DNA from 3 places in the Halomonas shantousis genome. Region 2 is predicted to be linked to each of the others. Evidence: predicted binding sites of a transcription regulator. Region 2 holds the regulator's gene; each other region holds the start of a gene.
What was found. Region 2 encodes sigma-54, which starts transcription at its own class of promoters, with help from an activator protein. Its sites were predicted from a motif close to TGGCACNNNNNTTGCTNT; they were not measured.

Region 1 (7,081 bases), 1.5 Mb from region 2:
CGAATCATTACCGGAAGCCCCTGTTCCTCCCGGCTTATTGCCCATCAAACCTTCTTCACGAATTCCGACTTCAGCTTCATCGCGCCGACGCCATCGATCTTGCAGTCGATATCATGGTCGCCGTCGACGAGGCGAATGTTCTTGACCTTGGTGCCCACCTTCACCACCTGCGAGGAGCCCTTGATCTTGAGATCTTTGATCACGCTGACGGTGTCGCCGTCCTGCAGCGGATTGCCGTTGGCATCGGTGATGACGCGCTCGTCGCCGGCGACCTCCCCCGCTGCCTGTTGCGGCCATTCATGCGCGCACTCGGGGCAGACATACATGGCCATGTCTTCGTAGGTATACTCGCTGGCGCACTGCGGGCAAGGGGGCAACTGACTCATGGGCAACTCGGCATCCTGGTGAAAAGCGAAGCGCGGAGTCTACCGGCGGGGAGCCACGAAGCCCAGCGGCAAAGCGTCGCGTACAGACGCTGTACCGCGTCAGGCCGGTCATTGCCGTTCTCATCGTAGCCGTCGGCGATAATGCAAAACCGTGAACCTGAGCCATCTTCAAGATGAGGCCGATGTCGGCTCCCCGGCCTTCTCTTGCCGTTGCGCCGCCTCGGCCATCTTCACCACGCTGCCGACCATGATCAGGCACGGCGAGGGCAGCGGATGTTCGGCGAGCTTTTCGGGCATGTCGGCGAGCGTACCGATCAGCGTTTCCTGCACCGGTAGGCTGGCGTTGGCGATCAGCATCATCGGCCAGTCGTCGGGCAGCCCAGCCCCGCGCAGGCCGGCGCAGATCGCCTCGACCTTGGACAGGCCCATGTAGAACACCAGCGTCTCGTCGGTGCGGGCCAGCGCTTGCCAGTCCAGCGCTCCCCCTTCGCGGCACTGCTGGGCGGTGATGAAACGCAACTGCTGGGCGTGGGCGCGATCGGTCAGGGCCATGCCCATCGCTGCTGCGGCGCCGGAGGCGGCGGTGATGCCCGGGACGATATCAAAGGCAACACTGGCGGCGAATAGCGCATCAAGCTCCTCGCCCATGCGCCCGAACACGCCGGGGTCGCCGCCCTTCAGGCGCACCACGGACTTGCCTTCACCGGCCAGCTTGACCAGCATCGCGCCGATTTCGGCCTGTGGCACGCTGTGATGCCCGGCGGCCTTGCCCACGTAGTAGCGCTCGCGCCCGGCGGGAATCAGCGCCAGGATGTCGTCGCCCACCAGGCGATCATAGACGACGGCATCGGCTCGCATCAGCAGACGCGCAGCGCGCAGCGTCAATAGATCGGCGTTGCCCGGCCCGGCGCCGACCAGATGGACCCTGCCTGGCAGGCACTCGCCCTGAGTCGGCAGGGAGACGTCCCGGGAGGTTGTCTTCAGGCCGGCCATGACCGAAGACAAGGCGCTCGAGCCGCCGGACAGGCGTGGCAGGTAGCCCAGCAGATCAGGCAGTTTCGGTTTCCACTGCTTCAATAGTGCGATCATGGGCGGTTTCCTCTTCGATCAGTGATTTCAATTCGGGAATGCACGAGCCGCATTGCGTGCCGCAGGCCAGTCGGGCGCCCAGCGCCTCGACGCTGGTATCGCCGGCGCGAATCGCCGCAATGATGGATTGACGTCCCACCTGATGACAACTGCACACCACCGGGCCGGTATCGGCCTCGCCGGCGGCGCAGCCCGCCAGCAGGCGGCGGCGTTCGCTGTCGCTCAGCGACGCCTGGCCGAAACGTTCGTTGAGCCAGTTGAGCCCCGGCAGGTCGCTGGGCGGCCCGACCATCAGCCACCACGCCAGCTTGCCGTCGACCAGGCCGGCGGCACGCAGCCGGCCGGTGGCGGCGTCCTGACACCAGGGGCCGAGTTCGCCAGGCAGGTTGTCGCGGCACCAGCTCAGCCAGTCGCGAGCGTGTTCGCCCGCCAGCTGCCAGCGCTCGCCATGGGCGAAGGGTATGCGGGTCCAGTAGACGGTGTCGTCTCGCCAGTGCCCGGCGGCCTCGATGTCATGGCTCACCAGCAGGCTGGCCTCCCACTGCGCCCGCAGCGGTGCGATGGCCACCGCGCCATGCTTGGATTCGGGCTGGCCGGAGACGGGATCGAGATTCGCCGCCAGCAGGCTGCCCATGCGGGCGTGTCCACTGAACTGATCGTTCCAGTGCATGGGCACGAAAACATCGCCGCGCCGCTGGGCCGTGGAGATCCGCACTCGGGCACGGTACTCGCCGTCCTCGCCGCTCAGCCGAGCCAAGGCACCGTCGCGCAGACCATAGCGCTCGGCGTCCAGGGGATGGATGTCGATGAACGGTTCGGCACGATGATTCATCAGCCGCGCCGCCCGGGCGGTGCGCGTCATGGTATGCCACTGGTCGCGAATGCGCCCGGTGTTCAGGCGCAGCGGCCAGGCATCGCTCAGTGCCTGGACCGGCTCCCGTGAGCGTACCGGCACCAACCTGGCGCGCCCGTTGGGCGTCATGAAGTGGCCGTGCTCGAACAGCCGCGCGGTGCCCTGGGGCGCGGCGGCGTTGACCGGCCATTGAATCGGCGCCAGGGCGTCATAGGCGGCGCGGTCGAGTCCAGCCAACCCGGAGATGTCGAACAGGCGCGCACCTGCAGCCTTTTTGTCGACGGGGTTCTCGAAGCCCGACAGCCGCGCGTGCTCGTCGAAGATCTCGCCAGGGTGACGATAGGCGAAGGCATCGCCGTAACCCAGGCGCCTTGCGACCTGGCTGATGATCCACCAGTCATGGCGCGCCTCACCGGGGGGCGGCAGCAGGCCGCGTTGGCGCGAGATGCGCCGCTCGGAGTTGGTCACCGTGCCGTCCTTCTCGGACCACGACGAGGCCGGCAGGATGATGTCGGCATACGCCAGGGTGTCGTTGTCGGTCACGCAGTCGGAGACGATGACCAGCGGGCACTTGGCCAGGGCCCGGCGTACCCGGTTGGCGTCGGGCAGGCTGACCGCCGGGTTGGTGGCCATGATCCACAGCGCCTGGATCTCGCCGCGCTCGATGGCCTCGAACAGCGCGACCGCCTTGTAGCCCGGCCCCTCGGGTAGTTGGGGCGCACTCCAGAAGCGCGTGACGAGATCCCGCGCGCCGGGGGTGTGATAATCCATGTGCGCGGCGAGCTGGTTGGCCAGGCCGCCCACTTCGCGCCCGCCCATGGCGTTGGGCTGGCCGGTGATGGAGAACGGCCCGCCGCCGGGAATGCCGATCTTGCCACCCGCCAGGTGGCAATTGATGATGGCATTGGACTTGTCGGTGCCGCTGCTCGACTGGTTGACGCCCTGGGAGTAGAGCGTGACCACGTGCAGTTGGGTGGCAAACCAGTAATAGAAGGTTTCCAGGCGCTCGGGGTCCACGTCGCAGTCGGCGGCAACCGACTCCAGACGGTTGTCGTCCTCGCGGACCGCGGCCAGGGCGTCCTCCAGGCCCTCGGTGTGGGCATCGAGATAGACCCGATCCAGCTTGCCCTTGTCGACCAGCCACGCCAGCAATCCGGTGAACAGCCGCGCATCGCTGCCCGGACGCAGCCCCAGATAGAGATCGGCGATCTCGCAGGTATCGGTGACGCGCGGATCGATCACCACCACGCGCAACAATGGATTGAGCTGTTTGGCGGCGCGCAGGCGCTGGAAGAGTACCGGATGGTTCCAGGCCAGGTTCGACCCCACCAGCACCACCAGTTCGGCAAACTCCAGGTCCTCGTAACTGCACGGCACGGCATCGGCACCGAAGGCCCGCTTGTAGCCGGCCACGGCCGAGGCCATGCACAGCCGCGAGTTGGTATCCAGATGCGGCGTTCCCAGAAAGCCCTTGAACAGCTTGTTGGCGACGTAGTAGTCCTCGGTCAGCAGCTGCCCCGAGAGATAAGCGGCCACGGCGTCATTGCCATGCGTGTCACGCACGGCGGCAAGGCGCTCGGCAACGCTGTCGAGGGCGTGCTCCCAGCTGACCTCCTGCCCATCGACGCGCGGATACAACAACCGTCCATGCTCGCCGAGCGTCTCATGAAGAGCGGAGCCCTTGACGCACAGACGGCCATGGTTGGCCGGATGCTGGGGGTCACCCTCCACTCCGGTGATCACGCCATCTTCATAAGTGGCGATGACACCGCAGCCGACTCCGCAATATGGGCAGGTGGTAGCGCCTTGCATTCTGGCCCCCTTGGCTGGCTTGTCCAGCCTCGATGCTGATGGCTTGCCGAAACGCAAGGAGGCCTGACCCCGATGATTACAGGGTCAGGCCTCTTTGCCTGTCGAACGCGTTGCTGATCGGGTACTCGCCTGGGCGCCGCCGTTGGCGCAGCCGTGCATGCATGGCATCGGCGAATCGATACCCGCATACCAAGCAATCCCCATGCCAACTGATATAAAAAGCCCTTTGCTTCATGCGTTTTCTATCTTTAGCCCTCTACCGGGCGTAGAGCTCCTTTCGCTCGCGATGACGCATTGCACCATGAGGTCGCAGAAAGGGGCTTTGTTGCACACCCAGCGCACATTCCTGCCTCCGCACGCCCCTCCGCTCCCTTCCATCTCCCCGTTTCGTTTAAAACGAAAAAATCAAAAGCCTTTGAATAACAAGAAATAAAATCAAACTGGCACGTTCCCGGCTTAATCCATGTCAGGACCGATCAATGACGATCCTGGCGCACGCGCCAAGTGTCCCGCTGGCAAGGCCAGCCACCAGATACAGTGCAGCACCGAACACAGGCAATGGCGCCTGACGGCGAAGACCCACAAGGACTCTTCCGTCGTCAGGCGCCATTTTTTCGTTTCAAGACTCCATTGGGGAGGTAGGGCACGTGACGACCCAGTCCGCCGCACCACTCTCGGCTCAGGATCACCTGCTGATAATCGGCAACGGCATGGCCGGGCATCGTCTGGTCGAGACCTTGCTTGCCCGTGACGACCGCCCCGGAAGGATCACGGTGATCGGTGACGAGCCGAGTGCGGCCTATAACCGTATCCTGCTCTCGCCGCTGCTGGCGGGCGAAGTGACCCGAGAGGCGCTCGACCTGCGTGACGCCGACTGGTATGCCGCCCAGGGCATCGAGCTGATTCTCGGCGAGCGGGTCACCACGCTCGAGCGTGACGCACGTTGTGCCATCACCGACACCGGACGCCGTGTCGCGTATGACCATGCGGTGATCGCGACCGGCTCGCGTCCGGCCATGCCCGATGTTCCCGGCACCCGGCTCGCCGGCATTCATGGCTTCCGCGACCTGCAGGACGCCGCCAACCTGGCCGATGCCGCCGCCCTGCCCGGCCGCAGGGCCGTAGTGATCGGCGGCGGGCTGCTGGGCCTGGAAGCCGCCGAAGGTCTGCGCAAACGCGGCATGGCGGTCAGCGTAGTGCAGCGCTCCGCGCATCTGATGAACCGACAGCTCGACCCTACCGCCGCGGATCTGCTGCAGGCGGAACTCGAAGCGCGGGGGCTGCAGGTGCTGACCGGCGCGCGCCTCGCCGGCTTCGAGGGCCAAGGTCAGGGCCGGGTCACCGGGGTGCGTCTGGAGGACGGGAGGTGTCTGGACGCCGACTGCGTCGTCATGGCGGCCGGCATCACCCCCAATGCCGAGCTGGGCCGAATCGCCGGGCTGGCCACCGATCGCGCCATCGTCGTCGATGCTTGGCTGGCCACCTCCGATCCGACCATTTCCGCACTGGGCGAATGCTGCGAATACGACGGCAGCACCTATGGCCTGGTGGAACCGATCTGGCGCCAGGTGGACGTACTCGCCGCCAGGCTCTGCGGCGAAACATGCGAAGGCTACAGCGAAGCGCCCGCCGCCACCAAGCTCAAGATCAGCGGCCTGTCGCTCTACGCCTTCGGGCCCATCGAACCCTCTCCCGGGCATGAGGTGCTGACCTATCACGACCCGCAGCACGGCGACTACCGCCGTCTGCTGCTGCGCAACAATCGACTCGAAGGGGCCGTGCTGTACGGCGATACCGCTGCCGGCCCCTGGTATTTTTCTCAATCCCTTGCCGGACGTGACCTCGGCGCCTGCCGTCAGGCCCTGCTGTTCGGCGCGCATGACGCGACCCAGCGACTCGAGGAGGCCGCATGACCGTGAACGCAACCCCCACGACCAAGAAGCAACTCATCATCATCGGCAACGGTATGGTCGGCCATCATCTGGTCGAACAACTGATCGAGCGTAACGCCACCGAGCGTTTCGATATCCTGGTCTTCGGCGAGGAGCGTCATCCGGCCTACGACCGTGTGCACCTTTCCGAATACTTCACCGGGCGTGATGCCCAGTCACTGGCGATGTGCGAGCCTGGCCTTTACCAGGGCCGCGGCATCACCTTGCGTCTGGGCGAAGAGGTGACACGTATCGACCGTGACAGCCACCAGATCGTGACCGAACAGGGCCGCTATCCCTACGACGCGGTGGTGCTGGCGACGGGTTCCTACCCTTTCGTGCCGCCGATTCCGGGCAACGATCGCCCCAACTGCTTCGTCTATCGCACCCTGGAGGATCTCGATGCGATCCGCGCGGCGGCCGAAACGGCCAATACCGGTGTGGTCGTGGGTGGCGGCCTGCTGGGGCTGGAGGCCGCCAACGCCTTGTGCGGCCTGAATCTGGATACCGCCGTGGTGGAGTTCGCCCCGCGCCTGATGCCCATGCAGGTCGATACCGAAGGCGGCGAACTGCTGCGCGAGAAGATCGAGAACCTGGGCGTTCAGGTGCTGACCGGCCGGGCCACCCAGCACATCGAGGACGGTCAGGCCAGCTATCACCGCATGGTCTTCCAGGACGAGAAGGTACTGGAGACCGACCTGATCGTGTTCTCCGCAGGCATCCGTCCCCGCGACAACCTGGCCCGGGAGTGCGGACTCGAGATAGGCGAGCGTGGCGGTGTCGTGATCGACGACCACTGCCGCACCAGCGATCCGAGCATTCTGGCCATCGGCGAAGTGGCGCTATGGCGCAACAGTATCTTCGGCCTGGTGGGTCCCGGCTATCAGATGGCCAAGGCCGCCGTCGACACGCTCACCGAGGGCGAGCTCACCTTCAAGGGGGCCGACATGAGCACCAAGCTGAAGCTGCTGGGGGTGGATGTCGGCGCCATCGGCGATGCCCATGGCGAC
Region 2 (7,081 bases):
CGAGTAGCGTTCCAGCAGGATCTTGGAATCGGAGGTCAGATAGACGACCTGGCTATGGATGCCGCGTTCGCGGATACCTTCGAGCAAGCCGGGAAAACGCTCCAGCGACTCGGGCAAGTTGCGTGCATCGATACTTACGGCAATGTTGCTGCGTGCCGGTGGCGCGGATTGCAGCTCGCCGATCAACGCCACCAGCAGATTGGCGGGCAGGTTGTCGATCGCATAGTAGCCGAGATCCTCGAGAGCCTGCAGGGCGACGGATTTTCCTGAGCCGGAGCGGCCACTGATAATGACGAGCTGCATGGGATTTCCTAACGGCCGGTATCGGAGTGACGTATCGCATCGATGAGGATGTCGTGGAGCTCACGTTGACTTCCCGCCTGGCGCAGCTTCGTGCGGGTCGTGGCGTCGTTCATGACCCCGGCGACCTGGGCGAGCAGCGCAAGATGCGTATCGTCGGCTTCCTCCGGCACCAGCAGGACGAAGATCAAGTCCACGGGCTCGCCATCGATGGCATCGAAATCGATGGGAGTCTGCAGGCGAAGGAAGCCGGCAATCGGTGTCTTGCAGTGCGGGTTGCGTGCATGAGGGATGGCGACGCCGTTGCCGATTCCGGTACTGCCCAGTCGCTCGCGACCGATCAATCGGCTGAAGACCTCCTGACTGTCGAGACTGGGGGTATTCTGGGCGATGAAGGTGCTGAAGAATTCCAGCACCCGCTTTTTACTCCCCCCGGTGACACCGAACAGCGTGCGCTCGGGGGGTAGGATATTTTCCAATCTCATGATAGGGAGTTAGCGGGCACTGGTGCCTTGGGCACGTGCCTGAGCTTTTTCCTTGTGTTTGACCAGTTGGCGATCGAGCTTGTCGGCCAGCGCATCGATGGCCGCGTACATGTCATTATCCTGAGCTTCGGCATGCAGGTCTGCGCCGGCGACATGAAGCGTGCAGGCGGCTTGTTGTCGTTCCTTCTCGATGGAGAGCGTTACCTGGGCGAGGGTGATGCCGTCATAGTGACGCGCCAGGCGCGCGAGTTTTTCATTCATATAGTCACGCAGGGCGTCACTGACTTCAACATGATGGCCGGTGATGTTGACTTGCATGGCACGCTCCTTTTCCAACGGGTGCCATTTGATTGTAATCCTTTTTATGCTGCTGCATACCCCTTCGCTTGGGTTGGGCCACGTCAGGCGAGACGCTTGCGTTCGCTGGATGAGGGGATGCCCATCGCCTCGCGATACTTGGCGATCGTGCGGCGTGCCACCTTGATGCCGTCCTTGGCCAGCAGGTCGACGAGCTTGCTGTCGGAAAGCGGCTTGCGTGGCGGCTCATCGCCGATCAATTTCTTCAGGCGGGCGCGAATCGCGGTGCTGGAGTAGGCGTCGCCCTCCCCATCCGAGCCGCCCACATGGCTGGAAAAGAAGTACTTGAGTTCGAAGACGCCGCGAGGGGTGTGGATGAACTTCTGCGTGGTGACCCGCGAGATGGTCGACTCATGCATGTCCACGGCCTGGGCAATGTCGGCCAGTACCAGGGGCTTCATGGCCTCTTCGCCGTGAGTCAGGAAATCGAACTGGCGGGTCATGATCTCGCGACCCACGCGAAGGAGGGTGTCGTTACGACTGGACAGGCTCTTGAGCAGCCAGCGGGCTTCCTGCAGATGCTGCTTCATGAAAATGTTGTCGTCGCTCTTGTCGGCACGGCGGATCAGGGCGGCGTAATCGGGCTGGATGCGAACCCGGGGCAGCGCCTCGGGATTGAGTTCGATGCGCCAGCCATCCCGACCATGGCGAGCCACGAGATCGGGGATCACGTAAGCGCTGCTGCTGTCGTCGAAGGCCTGACCCGGCCGGGGATCGAGCGCGCGGATCATGGCGATGACCGCGTCGAGTTCGGCATCTTCCAGGCGTAGCCGTCGCTTGAGCTGTTTGCGGTCATTGCCGGCCAGCACGTCGAGGAACTGGCGTACTAGGCGCTTGGTCTGGGGCAGCAGCGGCGTGTTCTCGGGCAGGTTGCCAAGCTGCAGCAACAGGCATTCGCGAAGATCCCGTGCGCAGACACCGGTAGGGTCGAACTGCTGTATCCGCATCAGGACCTGTTCGGTATCGTCGAGCTTGAGCGCGTCGAGACCCTGCTCATGCAGCCCTTCGGTCAGCTCGTCCAGCGGCACGCTGAGATAGCCATCGCTGCCTACGGCGTCGATCAGACTCTCGGCGATCGCGCGGTCCCGTGGCGAGAAGTCGGCCATGGCCAGCTGCCAGTTCAGATGGTCCCGCAGGCTCGTACCGGCGGCATTGCGATCGAAATCGGGCCCGTCTTCACCGCTGCCCGCCGGCCCGCTGGCGGCCGGGGCCGCATCCTGGAATGTGTCCGACCATTCACTGTCCAGAGCCAGCTCATCGGGAATGTCGCTGGCCCACTCGTCTTCCGGAGCCTCGCTGACTTCCTGCTCGCCAAAGGCCTCGTCGAGTTCCAGCATGGGGTTAGCCTCGAGCGCCTGCTGGATTTCCTGACGCAGATCCAGAGTAGAGAGCTGGAGAAGCTGAATCGCCTGCTGGAGCTGGGGAGTCATGGTCAGCTGGGTGCCGACACGAAGCTGCAGCGTAGGTTTCATGGCCATGGTGATGTGGGGTCACTTGCCGTTGATAAATAACATACGTTATCTGCGTGGAGCATGACATGCAAGCGGTAAGCAACAATCATGCCACGCAGGATTGTATGGTGGTATGTCATTGACTGGCAAGCGGAAGCTTCCGGTAGTGTTCGGAACGCCGTTAAAGGCGGAATTCGTGGCCCAAATAGACGTCGCGCACCCGCTGGTTGGCCAGGATCGCTTCGGTACGACCCTCGGCGATGATGCGTCCGTCACCGACGATATAGGCGTTATCGCAGATGTCGAGGGTTTCGCGCACGTTGTGATCGGTGATCAGTACGCCGATGTCGCGGTCACGCAGCTGGCGGATGATGCCCTTGATTTCGCCCACCGAGATGGGGTCGACTCCTGCGAAAGGTTCATCGAGCAGTATGAAGGCAGGCTCGGTGGCCAGCGCGCGGGCGATTTCGACCCGACGGCGTTCGCCACCGGAGAGGCTCATGCCGGCATTGTTGCGGATGTGGCCGATGTGAAACTCTTCGAGCAGCTCTTCGAGGCGTGCCTTGCGATCGGTCTTGCCGAGCTCGGAGCGGGTCTCGAGTATCGCCATGATGTTATCGGCCACCGATAGCTTGCGGAATATCGAGGCTTCCTGAGGCAGGTAGCCGATCCCGGCCCGGGCGCGCTTGTGCATGGCGGCGCGTGAGAGATCCTGCTCGTCGATCTGCACGCTGCCCGCATCGGCGCGTACCAGGCCGACGATCATGTAGAACGAGGTGGTCTTGCCGGCCCCGTTGGGGCCGAGCAGCCCTACGATGCTGCCTTGGCGAATCGCCAGACTGATGTCGTGAACGACCCGTCGTCCCTTGTAGCTCTTGGCCAGGTTGGTGGCGCTCAGGGTCTTCATGAAGAGGCATCCTTGTCGTGCGCGTGATTTTGCCGAGCCGCCCAAGGGCGGCTCGGTAGACCGTTGGGGTTACTGCTGCTGTGGTGTCAGGGTCATGCGGACACGTTGGCGCTCGCTGCCCTGAGTCTGGGAGCGGGCCTGCACCTGACGGCGATCGAGAAAATACTCCACGTAGGCGCCGTTGAAGGTGTCACCGCCCTGGTGCAGCTCGGCCTGATCGATGAGTTCCACGCGGCGTTCGCCGGCATGATAGATGATGGTCTTCCCCCAGCCCTTGACGACGGGGTCCTCAGGGGCCGGCTTCTGCTCGAGATAGGCGCGATCGGCGCCTCCGGTGGCGGTCACCCGAGTCACCTGGCCGCTGTCGTTGCGCTGGATCTCGACACGCTCTGCACGCAGTTTCATGCTGCCCTGCTGCATATCGACATTGCCACTGTAGACGGCCGTACCCTGGCGCTCGCTCAATTCCAGGCGATCCGCGGCGATCTCAATGGGCGCACTGGCGTCACCTTCGAGGGCGATAGCCGGCGCGGGAAGGGCCGTCAGCAGCACGAGAGACAGAGCAGCGGTGATAAGTTGCATCATGAGGAATCCTTGGCAAGCGGGGGGTGATGGCCGCGAACATCGCCGGTCAGGCGCATGCGCTCTTCGTTGATCCAGGCGTCGAAGCGCTCGCCGCGCACGCGCTGATCCTGCTGGCGCAGGACGGCTTCGGTATCGCTCCAGGCATGCGCTTCGACGCTATCGTAGTGCAGCACCTGCGTGTCGAGCCGCCAGCCTTCTCCCGGTTGCTGCAGCTGTGCCTCGCCTTCGAGCGTCAGCAGTCGACCGTTGGGGCCAAGCCGCCCCTGAGTGGCGCTGGCGATCCACTCGCGCGATTCGGCATCCAGCAGACGCGCTTCAGGCGTTACGGTGCGAATCACGTCGTCGACCGGGGTATGCACGAGCCTCGGTGTCTCGAGATGCTGATAAGGACGGCCCTGGGTATCGAAGCGGGTCAGGGTGACCCCCTCGAGGAAATAGTCGGGCTCACCTGCTGCGTCGCTGGGCACCGGGCCGGGCTGCATGACGTCACGCTGTTCGAACAGGGCCAGGATGCCACCCAGAACGACCAGTATCACGACCAGCCAGATGCGGGGCAGATAGCGGGAAAAGAACCGCGTCCTCACGATCAGCCTCTGCGCTGGCCGTGGAGGTAGGTGTCGAGTACCGATGCCCAATGCCCCTGAGCCTCGAGCAGGAGATCGCAGATCTCGCGCACCGCACCCTGGCCGCCGTGGCGTTCGGTCACCCAGGCGGCATTCTGACGAATGTAGTGGGGCGCATTGGGAACACTGATGCCGAGCCCGACACGACAGATGGCGGCGAGATCGGGCAGGTCGTCACCGCAATAGGCGATCTGGGGCATTTCCAGGCCGAGCTTGTGGCGTAGCTCGGTCAGTGCGCTGAGTTTATCGGAATGACGCTGCATGACATGCTCGATGCCCAGTTCGTCGGCGCGACGGCTGACCATGGGCGACTCGCGCCCGGTAATCAGGGCCACCTGCATGCCGCTCTGGAGCAGCAGCTTGATGCCCTGTCCGTCGAGAATATTGAAGCTCTTGATCTCCTGGCCGTCCGCCTGGAAATGCAGGGAGCCGTCCGTCATTACGCCATCCACGTCCAGTGCCAACAGGCGAATCTGGCGGGCCTTTTCCAATAAACGCGTGTCCTGGGCCATGAGTTATCTCCTTATATGACGCCGTGAGCCAGCAGGTCGTGCATGTGCAGGGCGCCGATGGGGCGCTCCTGCTCATCCAGGACCGCGAGGGCAGTGATGCGACTGTCTTCCATTATACGTACCGCTTCGGCGGCGAGGACACCCGGACGGATCGTTTTGCCGCCGCGGGTCATGACGTCATCCACCGTCAGCGTACGCAGATCGGCATGCTGATCCAGCGTACGACGCAGATCGCCGTCAGTGTAGACCCCGGCAAGATGTCCCTGCGGGTCCACCACGCAGGTGAATCCCAGCCCCTTGCGGGTGATCTCCAGCAGAGCGTCGCGCAGAGGGCTGCCCAGCGTCACGCTCGGTAGCCGCTCGCCGGTGTGCATGAGATCCTCGACCTTGAGCAGCAGGCGCCGGCCCAGGCTGCCGCCGGGGTGGGAGAGGGCGAAATCCTCGGCGGTGAAGCCTCGGGCCTCGAGCAGCGCCACTGCGAGTGCGTCACCCAGTGCCAGCGCCGCGGTGGTCGAAGAGGTCGGGGCCAGATCCAGCGGACAGGCTTCGCGCTCGACGCCAGCGTCGAGATGGGCGTCGGCATGTCGGGCCAGCGTCGAGGCGGGGCGTCCGGTCATGCTGATCAGCGGGGCGCCCATGCGCTTGAGTAGCGGGAGCAGGGCAATGACTTCGCTGGTCTCGCCGGAGTTGGACAGCGCCAGTACCACGTCCTTGGGCGTGATCATGCCCAGATCGCCGTGGCTGGCCTCACCCGGGTGGACGAAGAAGGCGGGAGTTCCGGTGCTGGCCAGCGTGGCGGCAATCTTTCGCGCCACGTGACCGGACTTGCCCATGCCGGTGACCACGACTCGTCCCTGGCAGGCCAGAGCCAGATGACAGGCGCGATCGAAATCCTCGGACAGCTTGGCGATCAACGCGGCGATCGCCTGCTGTTCAAGTGTCAGGGTACGCCGTGCGCTGGCGCGGAAGTCGTGCTCGGTAGGTGTCGTCATGCGATGATTGTTGCTCCCTGCGAGAAATGACTCAAGTGGTAGGGCTTCCCGGCACGGCACCCAGCACGAGAATTGTCATGTAAGTCAGGTAGGTTGCCAGCAAAAGCGCCCCGGTGGGGCGGCCCAGCGTCGCGTGTCGGCGAATGACGAGTGCCGCGCCCAGCAGCAGTGTCAGCCCCAGCATGACCGGATAGTCGCGTGTGGGAGCCTGCGGATCCGTGGGCCCGGGTGACAGCAGGGCAGGAATGGGCAGTACGATCAGCATGTTGAACAGGTTCGAGCCAATGATGTTGCCAATCGCAATGTCATGCTGGCGCTTGAGTGCGCTGGCCACGCTGGCAGCCAGTTCGGGAAGGCTGGTGCCGATGGCGACTACGGTCAGCCCGATGACCAGGTCGCTGATGCCGAAGGCGGCGGCGATGTGGGAAGCGCCCCAGACCAGTAGGCGCGAGCTGGCTGATAGCAGTACCAGACCGACAACCAGCCACGTCAGGCCCCGACCCAGCGTCATGTTGGGCACTTGATCCTGCTCGTGGCCGGGGGCGTCGGTGCGTATCCACGCCCATAGGCTTATCGCCAGCAGCGCAAGCAGCAGAACGCCTTCCTTGATTCCCAACATGCCGTCGATCAGTACCGCGCCGGCCAGTAGCGTGGCAACCATCAGCAATGGCAGTTCGCGGCGTACCAGTGATGCATGGATGGGAACGGGGGCGACCAGCGCCGTAATGCCCAGCACCAGCCCCAGATTGGCGATGTTGGAGCCCAGGGCATTACCGGTTGCAAGATCGGGCTTGCCCGTCAACGAGGCCATGAACGAAACCAGTATCTCGGGCGCTGACGTGCCGATGGAGACGATCGTCAATCCCACC
Region 3 (7,081 bases), 1.3 Mb from region 2:
ACCATCGACACCAGCACGCCGTTACGACGCTCGATGGCGGCGTCGGGCTTGAGCGGGCCGTAGTGATCGAAGCGGCTGGTGAGGATGCCGGTGCCGGAGGTCAGGGTCAGGAACTGGCCACGGAAGCCGATCAGTCCGCGCGCGGGGATGATGAAGTCCAGGCGCACACGGCCCTTGCCGTCGGGGTTCATGTTGGTCAGCTCGCCCTTGCGGTAGCCGAGCTCTTCCATCACGGCGCCCTGGTGCTGCTCCTCGACGTCGATGATGACCTCTTCGTAAGGCTCCTGCTTGACGCCGTTGATCTCCTTGATGATGACCTCGGGACGGCCCACGGCCAGCTCGAAACCTTCGCGACGCATGGTTTCGATCAGCACCGAGAGGTGCAGCTCGCCGCGTCCGGAGACCTTGAACTTCTCGGGCGACTCGCCTTGCTCGACGCGCAGCGCGACGTTGTGGATCAGTTCCTGATCGAGACGATCCTTGATGTTGCGGCTGGTGACGTACTTGCCGTCACGGCCGGCAAACGGCGAATCGTTGACCTGGAAGGTCATCGACACGGTGGGCTCGTCGACCGACAGCGGCGGCAGCGCCTCGACCGCGGCCGGATCGCAAATGGTGTCGGAGATGCCCAGGTCGTCGATACCGGTGATGCAGACGATGTCGCCGGCGGTAGCCTGCTCGGTCTGCACACGCTCGAGGCCCAGGTGGGTCATGACCTGACCGACCTTGCCCTTGCGGGTGGTACCGTCGACGTCGACCACGGTGACCTGCTGGTTGGGGCGCACCGCGCCGCGCTTGATGCGGCCCAGGCCGATGACGCCGACGTAGCTGTTGTAGTCCAGTGCCGAGATCTGCATCTGGAACGGACCGTCGAGTTCGACATTGGGCGGCTCGACGATATCGACGATGGCCTGGAACATGGGGTTCATGTTGTCGGCCATGTCATCCGGATCCATGCCGGCGATGCCGTTGAGCGCCGAGCAGTAGATGATCGGGAAGTCGAGTTGCTCGTCGGTGGCGCCGAGGTTGTCGAACAGATCGAAGATCTGGTCGACGACCCAGTCGGGGCGCGCGCCGGGGCGGTCGACCTTGTTGACCACGACGATCGGCTTCAGGCCCTGGGCGAACGCCTTCTGGGTCACGAAGCGGGTCTGCGGCATCGGGCCGTCGACGGCGTCGACCAGCAGCAGTACGGAGTCGACCATCGACATGACGCGCTCGACCTCGCCACCGAAGTCGGCGTGCCCAGGCGTGTCGACGATGTTGATGTGGTAGTCCCTGTTCGTCTCGGGAGACTGCCAGCGGATCGCCGTGTTCTTGGCCAGGATGGTGATGCCGCGTTCCTTTTCCTGGTCATTGGAGTCCATGATGCGCTCCTGACCTTCGGTCTTGCGGTCCAGCGTGCCGGACTGGCTCAGGAGTTTGTCGACCAGGGTGGTCTTGCCATGGTCGACGTGGGCGATGATAGCGATGTTACGAAGATTCTCGATCACGACGGGATCCTGCTGGAAAATTGGGCGCATTATAGGGGCGGGCCATGACGGCTGCCACCACTGACGGCGCGGGTTGGCGAATAAGGCCCCTAGCCGTGCACCTGTCTCGGCGTGGGGATGAGCTTCGCGAAAATGGACAAGCGCTGCGTTATCAGGACGTTACCCCAAAGCTGACATGAGGGCTTTCGTCAGGATAACGAGATGTCTGCCGGAGGCGGGGAATTAAAGGCCGGCATTCTACCACACATTGCGGCCTTGCCTATACCTGGGGATTCTTCTGCCTGCGCCGCGGGTGCTGTCGGATCAGAGATGCCCGATCAACCAGTCGTAGAGGCGACCGGGACTGTGGGCGATCGGTTGCGAGATGGGAATGCGCGGCAGCGCCAGCGGAGCATCGCGATGCGACAGCCAGCCGATGTCGCTGCTCAGGGCCTCTGCGATGCCGCATTCCTGGGCGATGCGCTGCATGCGGGGCGACGGGGCGCCATCGGCGAAGGCGAGGGTCGGCAGAGGGTCGCGACACAGCACGGCGAGTTCGCGCCGGGACTCGCGAACCCGGCGGCGGAGCCCGGCGTCATCGAGCGCCTCGAGCGAGGCCAGCGCGGCGTGGGCGCCGAAGCGAATCAGCCCGTCCGCCTCCAGACGCCGGATGCTGAAGGCGTCCAGCGCATGGGGCGGCAAGTCGAGCTGGGCATGTAACGCTCGGGCGGCGTCATGCAACTGTCGGGGCGGTGCCTGGCGCAGCAGCGTCAGGTAGCCATGCAGGGTACGACTATAGGCCTTGTCCGGTAGGGTCGCCGGCATGGGCGGGAGCGGCAGACCGGCGTCGCCCAGCGCCTCTCGCACGCATTCGGGGCGGTGGCGTTCCCACAAGGCATCCCCGATCACCGCCCACCAGGGGCCGCAGGGCCGATCGAACTGACCGGCGGAAAGAAAGATGCTGGCTGGCAGTGCCAGGTGGTCGAGAATCGGGGCGGCGACCTCGGCACTGTCACGCCAGCCGCCGTCGAACGTCAGGGCGATGCGGGGCAGGGGATCGCGATGCGGTCGGCGTGCCTGGCGCAGGCTGGTGATATGCGTATGTTCCGCAAGGCTCTTGATCAACTGACGGAAGCTGTCGGGTCCCAGGCAGTGGGGGGCATTGTGCGGCAGGCGTGCATGGTCCTCGTCGGGCAGGACACGCTGCAGCATCAGAATGGCGCTGCGTCCCCAGAGCGGTTCGGCCAGGCTCCTGCGCCAGTGCCCGCGCAGGCGCTGAACGAGATCCTGGGCATGAAACAGATTCGGCATGACTCCCTCCCTGGCGCATACTCCACGCCTCGTGCCGTGTCGGTCGAGCGCCTGCCATGTCTCGACATCCTGTCGTGGCGTATCGTGGGCGCTTCTGAAAGCATACTGCGCCTGCCCCGTTTGGCCAGTGAGCGCAGTGATGAAACTCACCATGCGTCGAACATCAGCTTTTCAATGTCGGATCCGGTACGAGGATCAGCCGAGCCCGGCACTGCACCAGACGCAAAGCGAAATCGGCATCGGCCGTGTCGTCGAGATGCATGTCATAACCTCCCAGACGCTCGAACCATTCGCGGCGCACTGCCAGGTTGGCCCCGGGGTTGGCCTGGTCGGTGCGCGTCGCGCGCTCATATTGATAGCGTCGCCAGCGCCGGCTCAGGCCCGGCAGTCGCAGATGGGGATGCTGGGTCAGGATCACGGCGTCGGCGCGGCGTTGTACAAACGCCTGATACAGGGAGGCCCACCAGTCCTCGGTGACGGCAAAGCTGGCGTCGAGAAATACGAGAATCTCGCCCTGGGTCAGCCGGGCTCCGCGGTGGCGGCGGGCGCCTCGGGGCAGATGCTGGGCGACCTCCATGTAGGCGCCTTGCCGCTGGACGATCTCTTTTGCTGCCGGCGTGTCATGAGCCAGGAGCACCAGCCGCTCGATAGGCTCGACATGACGCGCCGTCACCTGGGCGAGCGTGGCAAGACAGCGCTCGAGGTGGTCCGAGGCCTGGCGTGAATCGATCACGAAACTGTACATGATGAGCCATGAGCGGTAGCGGTAACGTTGCGTAGTGAAAGGGGATCGTAGTCTTGGGCTGCAAAGCGTGGCAATCGCGTAAATTACTGATTTTTCTAGCTCGTGTGAGTGTTAACCGGTTAAACGAAGCGATAGCAGGCACTGCTGAGGCGAGGATGACGCGGGGTGCACCATTAGTGTGCAATGGCGTTTTTTTTGCACCGTTTATGTGCGCAGGTAAGCCATGGCACCATAATGAAGCATGATCGGCGCTATGCTGGTGCTGGCTTAGACAAAAATTTTGATTTTTTATTCTTTTAATAATCAATGAATTAACATTGATTGTAGGCGGTGTTGCATTAGGCTGGCATAGCTCATGCTTTAAAATAGACAATTTCATCCCCCATGGGCAGACGGCCTGGGGCATGCTACAAACGACGTTGGATAAGCTAGACAACATCGAGCCGCGGCTCATAGTGGAGGACACAATGGCTGAGAAGACCCTCGCCCTTATCGAAGAACACGACGTCAAGTGGGTGGACCTGCGCTTTACCGATACCAAGGGCAAGGAGCAGCACGTCACGATTCCGGCACATGCCGTGGACGAAGAGTTTTTCGAAAACGGTCAGATGTTCGATGGCTCCTCCATTGAAGGTTGGAAGGGCATCAACGAGTCCGACATGATCCTGATGCCGGAAGACGGCACCGGCTTCCTCGACCCGTTCACCGAAGATTCCACCCTGGTGCTGCGCTGCGACATCATCGAGCCGGCAACCATGCAGGGCTACGAGCGCGACCCGCGCTCCATCGCCAAGCGCGCCGAAGCCTATCTGAACTCCACCGGATTGGGCGATACCGCATTCTTCGGTCCGGAACCCGAATTCTTCATCTTCGACGAAGTGCACTGGAAAGCCGACATCCAGGGCGCGATGTACAAGATCACCTCCGAAGAAGGTGCCTGGTCCACCGACGCGACGCGTCTCGAGGGTGGCAACCTGGGCCACCGTCCGCGCGTCAAGGGCGGCTACTTCCCGGTACCGCCGGTGGATTCCTTCCACGACATCCGCAGCGCGATGTGTAACACCCTGGAAGCGATCGGCCAGTCCGTGGAAGTGCATCACCACGAAGTCGCCAACGCCGGCCAGAACGAGATTGGTGTGAAGTTCAACACACTGGTCAAGAAGGCCGACGAAGTTCAGGAAATGAAGTACGTCATCCACAACGTGGCGCACGCCTACGGCAAGACGGCGACTTTCATGCCCAAGCCGCTGGTGGGCGACAACGGTTCCGGCATGCACGTTCACCAGTCCTTCTGGAAGGATGGCACGAACCAGTTCGCGGGTGACGAGTACGCAGGCCTGTCGGAAATGGCGCTGTACTACATCGGCGGCATCATCAAGCACGCGCGTGCCCTGAACGCTTTCACCAACCCGGCGACCAACTCCTACAAGCGTCTGGTACCGGGCTTCGAAGCGCCGGTCATGCTCGCCTACAGTGCGCGTAACCGTTCCGCCTCCATCCGCATTCCGTACACGGCCAGCCCGAAGGGCAAGCGCGTCGAGACACGCTTCCCGGATCCGGCCGCCAACCCGTACCTGGCATTCGCGGCGTTGCTGATGGCCGGCATCGATGGCATCAAGAACAAGATTCACCCCGGCGATGCGATGGACAAGAACCTCTATGATCTGCCGCCGGAAGAAGGCAAGTCCGTGCCTACCGTCGCCAACAGCCTGGATCAGGCGCTGGAAGCGTTGGACAAGGATCGCGCCTTCCTGACCGAAGGTGGCGTGTTCACCGACGACATGATCGATGCCTACATCGAACTCAAGGGTGAAGATGTCGAGCGTCTGCGCATGACCACGCACCCGATCGAGTTCGATCTGTACTATAGCTGCTGATCGACACGCGTGAGTGAGCCTATGCTCGCGAAGCGACAGGCCCCGCCATTGGCGGGGCCTGTTTCGTTTGGAAGTGCTGTTTCGTTTGGGAGTGCTGGTTCTTTTGAAAGCGTCAATGCCGCATGACAATGGTGCAGCGTGGCAAGAGTGGCCCACGCGGCAGCGACGCTGGTGGCGATCGGCCGCCATGATCGGGCTATGGGGCGTCGTGCTGCCGAGTGGCGTGGCGTTGAGTACCGCAAGTATGGCGGCCCCGATCTATCGCAGCGTCGACGAGAATGGCAGCGTCTCGTTCAGTGACCGCCCGAGCCCGGGAGGTGCGGTTCAGCTCGAGCCGATTACCGTGCTGCCTGCGAGCGACCCGCGACTGCGCCCGGGGCCGGCGGGCGCTGGGTACTACAGTCGTTTCCGGGTCGTCTCGCCTGAGAACGGCGCCACGCTGTCTACCGGGCGAAGCGGCAACGTTCAGGTCGCGCTTGCCACTGCACCCGCGCTGAAACCGGCGGATCGGGTTCAACTGCGCCTCGATGGCACGCTCAGCCAGTCGGCGATGCATGCCCAGGTGTTCATGCTCAGTCATCTGGCCGAGGGGGCGCATGTCCTGCAGGCGGAGTTGGTCGATGCCGGTGGCACGGTGCGTCAGACCAGTGCGGCCATCGTTTTTCACGTTAAGCATGGCGCCGGTGCTGCACCGGATCTCATCGACAGTGACGCCGGCCAGCGCTGGAAAAAGCACCGAAAGCCTTCAAGGAATAGCCCTTGAGCACCATTATGGTGCATGAGTGGCCGGGTCGGGTCCTTTTCTTCGCGGTAACGCAGGCGATAGAGGCTGGCGCGCTTCTTGCAGTGCAAGTGTACGAGGGGGGAGCACCATGTCGGAACGGGTCATGTATCAACGCTTGCTGGAACATCTCACTACCGCCGTGGTGTTGCTGGACGGTGCGCTGCGGGTGCGCTGGCTGAATCCGGCGGCCGAGGCGCTGCTATCGGCCAGCTGCGCACGTGTCGCCGGCCAGCAGCTGGAGTGTCTCGAGGGGGTCGATGGCACCGTGGCCGAGGTACTGGCCAAGGCACTCAAGGAGTTTCACCCCTTCACTCAGCGTGAGGCTTCGCTAATCGTGCCGCCCGGGGAGATGATCACGGTCGACTTCAATGCCACGCCGCTTTCCGAGGATGAATTGCTGCTCGAGATCGAGCCGCGCGATCGACTGCTGCGCATTTCCCGCGAGGAAGCGCTGATCGCCCGTCAGGAAACCATCAAGGTGCTGTCGCGGGGGCTGGCCCACGAAGTGAAGAATCCGTTGGGCGGTATTCGCGGTGCGGCCCAGTTGCTCGAGCGCGACCTGCCTGACCCGCAACTGGCCGAGTTCACCCGCATCATCATCGAGGAGGTCGATCGACTGCGGGATCTGGTCGATCGCATGCTGGGCCCCAACGCCCTGGTGCGCCACGAATCGCTCAATATCCACCGGGTGCTGGAGCGTGTCCGGGCGCTGCTGGAAGCCGAGCATCACCAGGTCACCTACGTTCGCGACTATGACCCCAGCCTGCCGGATCTCGTGGGTGACGAGGCCCAACTGATCCAGGCGGTGTTGAACGTCGCCCGCAATGCGGTCCAGGCCATGGAGGAGAATGCCACGGCAGCGCCGCAGCTGATCCTGCGTACCCGGGCGCGG

Region 1: a site for sigma-54 is predicted at 4,331-4,348, ahead of ACYQ12_RS05490 (nitrate reductase). Genes of this name have one in related genera too.
Region 3: a site for sigma-54 is predicted at 3,873-3,890, ahead of glnA (glutamate--ammonia ligase). Genes of this name have one in related genera too.

Annotation. Positions count from the first base shown of each region.
Region 1 covers NZ_BAAIER010000002.1:1,036,363-1,043,443, reverse strand. Annotated here, with positions in the region: gene ACYQ12_RS05500 (zinc ribbon domain-containing protein YjdM) at 45-386, opposite strand; gene cobA (uroporphyrinogen-III C-methyltransferase) at 555-1,379, opposite strand; gene ACYQ12_RS05490 (nitrate reductase) at 1,435-4,140, opposite strand; gene ACYQ12_RS05485 (NAD(P)/FAD-dependent oxidoreductase) at 4,788-6,053, shown strand; gene nirB (nitrite reductase large subunit NirB) at 6,050-7,081, shown strand, end outside.
Region 2 covers NZ_BAAIER010000002.1:2,538,281-2,545,361, reverse strand. Annotated here, with positions in the region: gene rapZ (RNase adapter RapZ) at 1-303, opposite strand, end outside; gene ptsN (PTS IIA-like nitrogen regulatory protein PtsN) at 312-785, opposite strand; gene hpf (ribosome hibernation-promoting factor, HPF/YfiA family) at 795-1,103, opposite strand; gene ACYQ12_RS12260 (RNA polymerase factor sigma-54) at 1,187-2,620, opposite strand; gene lptB (LPS export ABC transporter ATP-binding protein) at 2,775-3,500, opposite strand; gene lptA (lipopolysaccharide transport periplasmic protein LptA) at 3,570-4,085, opposite strand; gene lptC (LPS export ABC transporter periplasmic protein LptC) at 4,082-4,669, opposite strand; gene ACYQ12_RS12240 (KdsC family phosphatase) at 4,672-5,220, opposite strand; gene ACYQ12_RS12235 (KpsF/GutQ family sugar-phosphate isomerase) at 5,232-6,212, opposite strand; gene ACYQ12_RS12230 (calcium/sodium antiporter) at 6,244-7,081, opposite strand, start outside.
Region 3 covers NZ_BAAIER010000002.1:3,837,406-3,844,486, reverse strand. Annotated here, with positions in the region: gene typA (translational GTPase TypA) at 1-1,523, opposite strand, end outside; gene ACYQ12_RS18180 (polysaccharide deacetylase family protein) at 1,797-2,783, opposite strand; gene ACYQ12_RS18175 (glycosyltransferase family 2 protein) at 2,947-3,516, opposite strand; gene glnA (glutamate--ammonia ligase) at 3,996-5,405, shown strand; gene ACYQ12_RS18165 (DUF4124 domain-containing protein) at 5,521-6,168, shown strand; gene glnL (nitrogen regulation protein NR(II)) at 6,293-7,081, shown strand, end outside.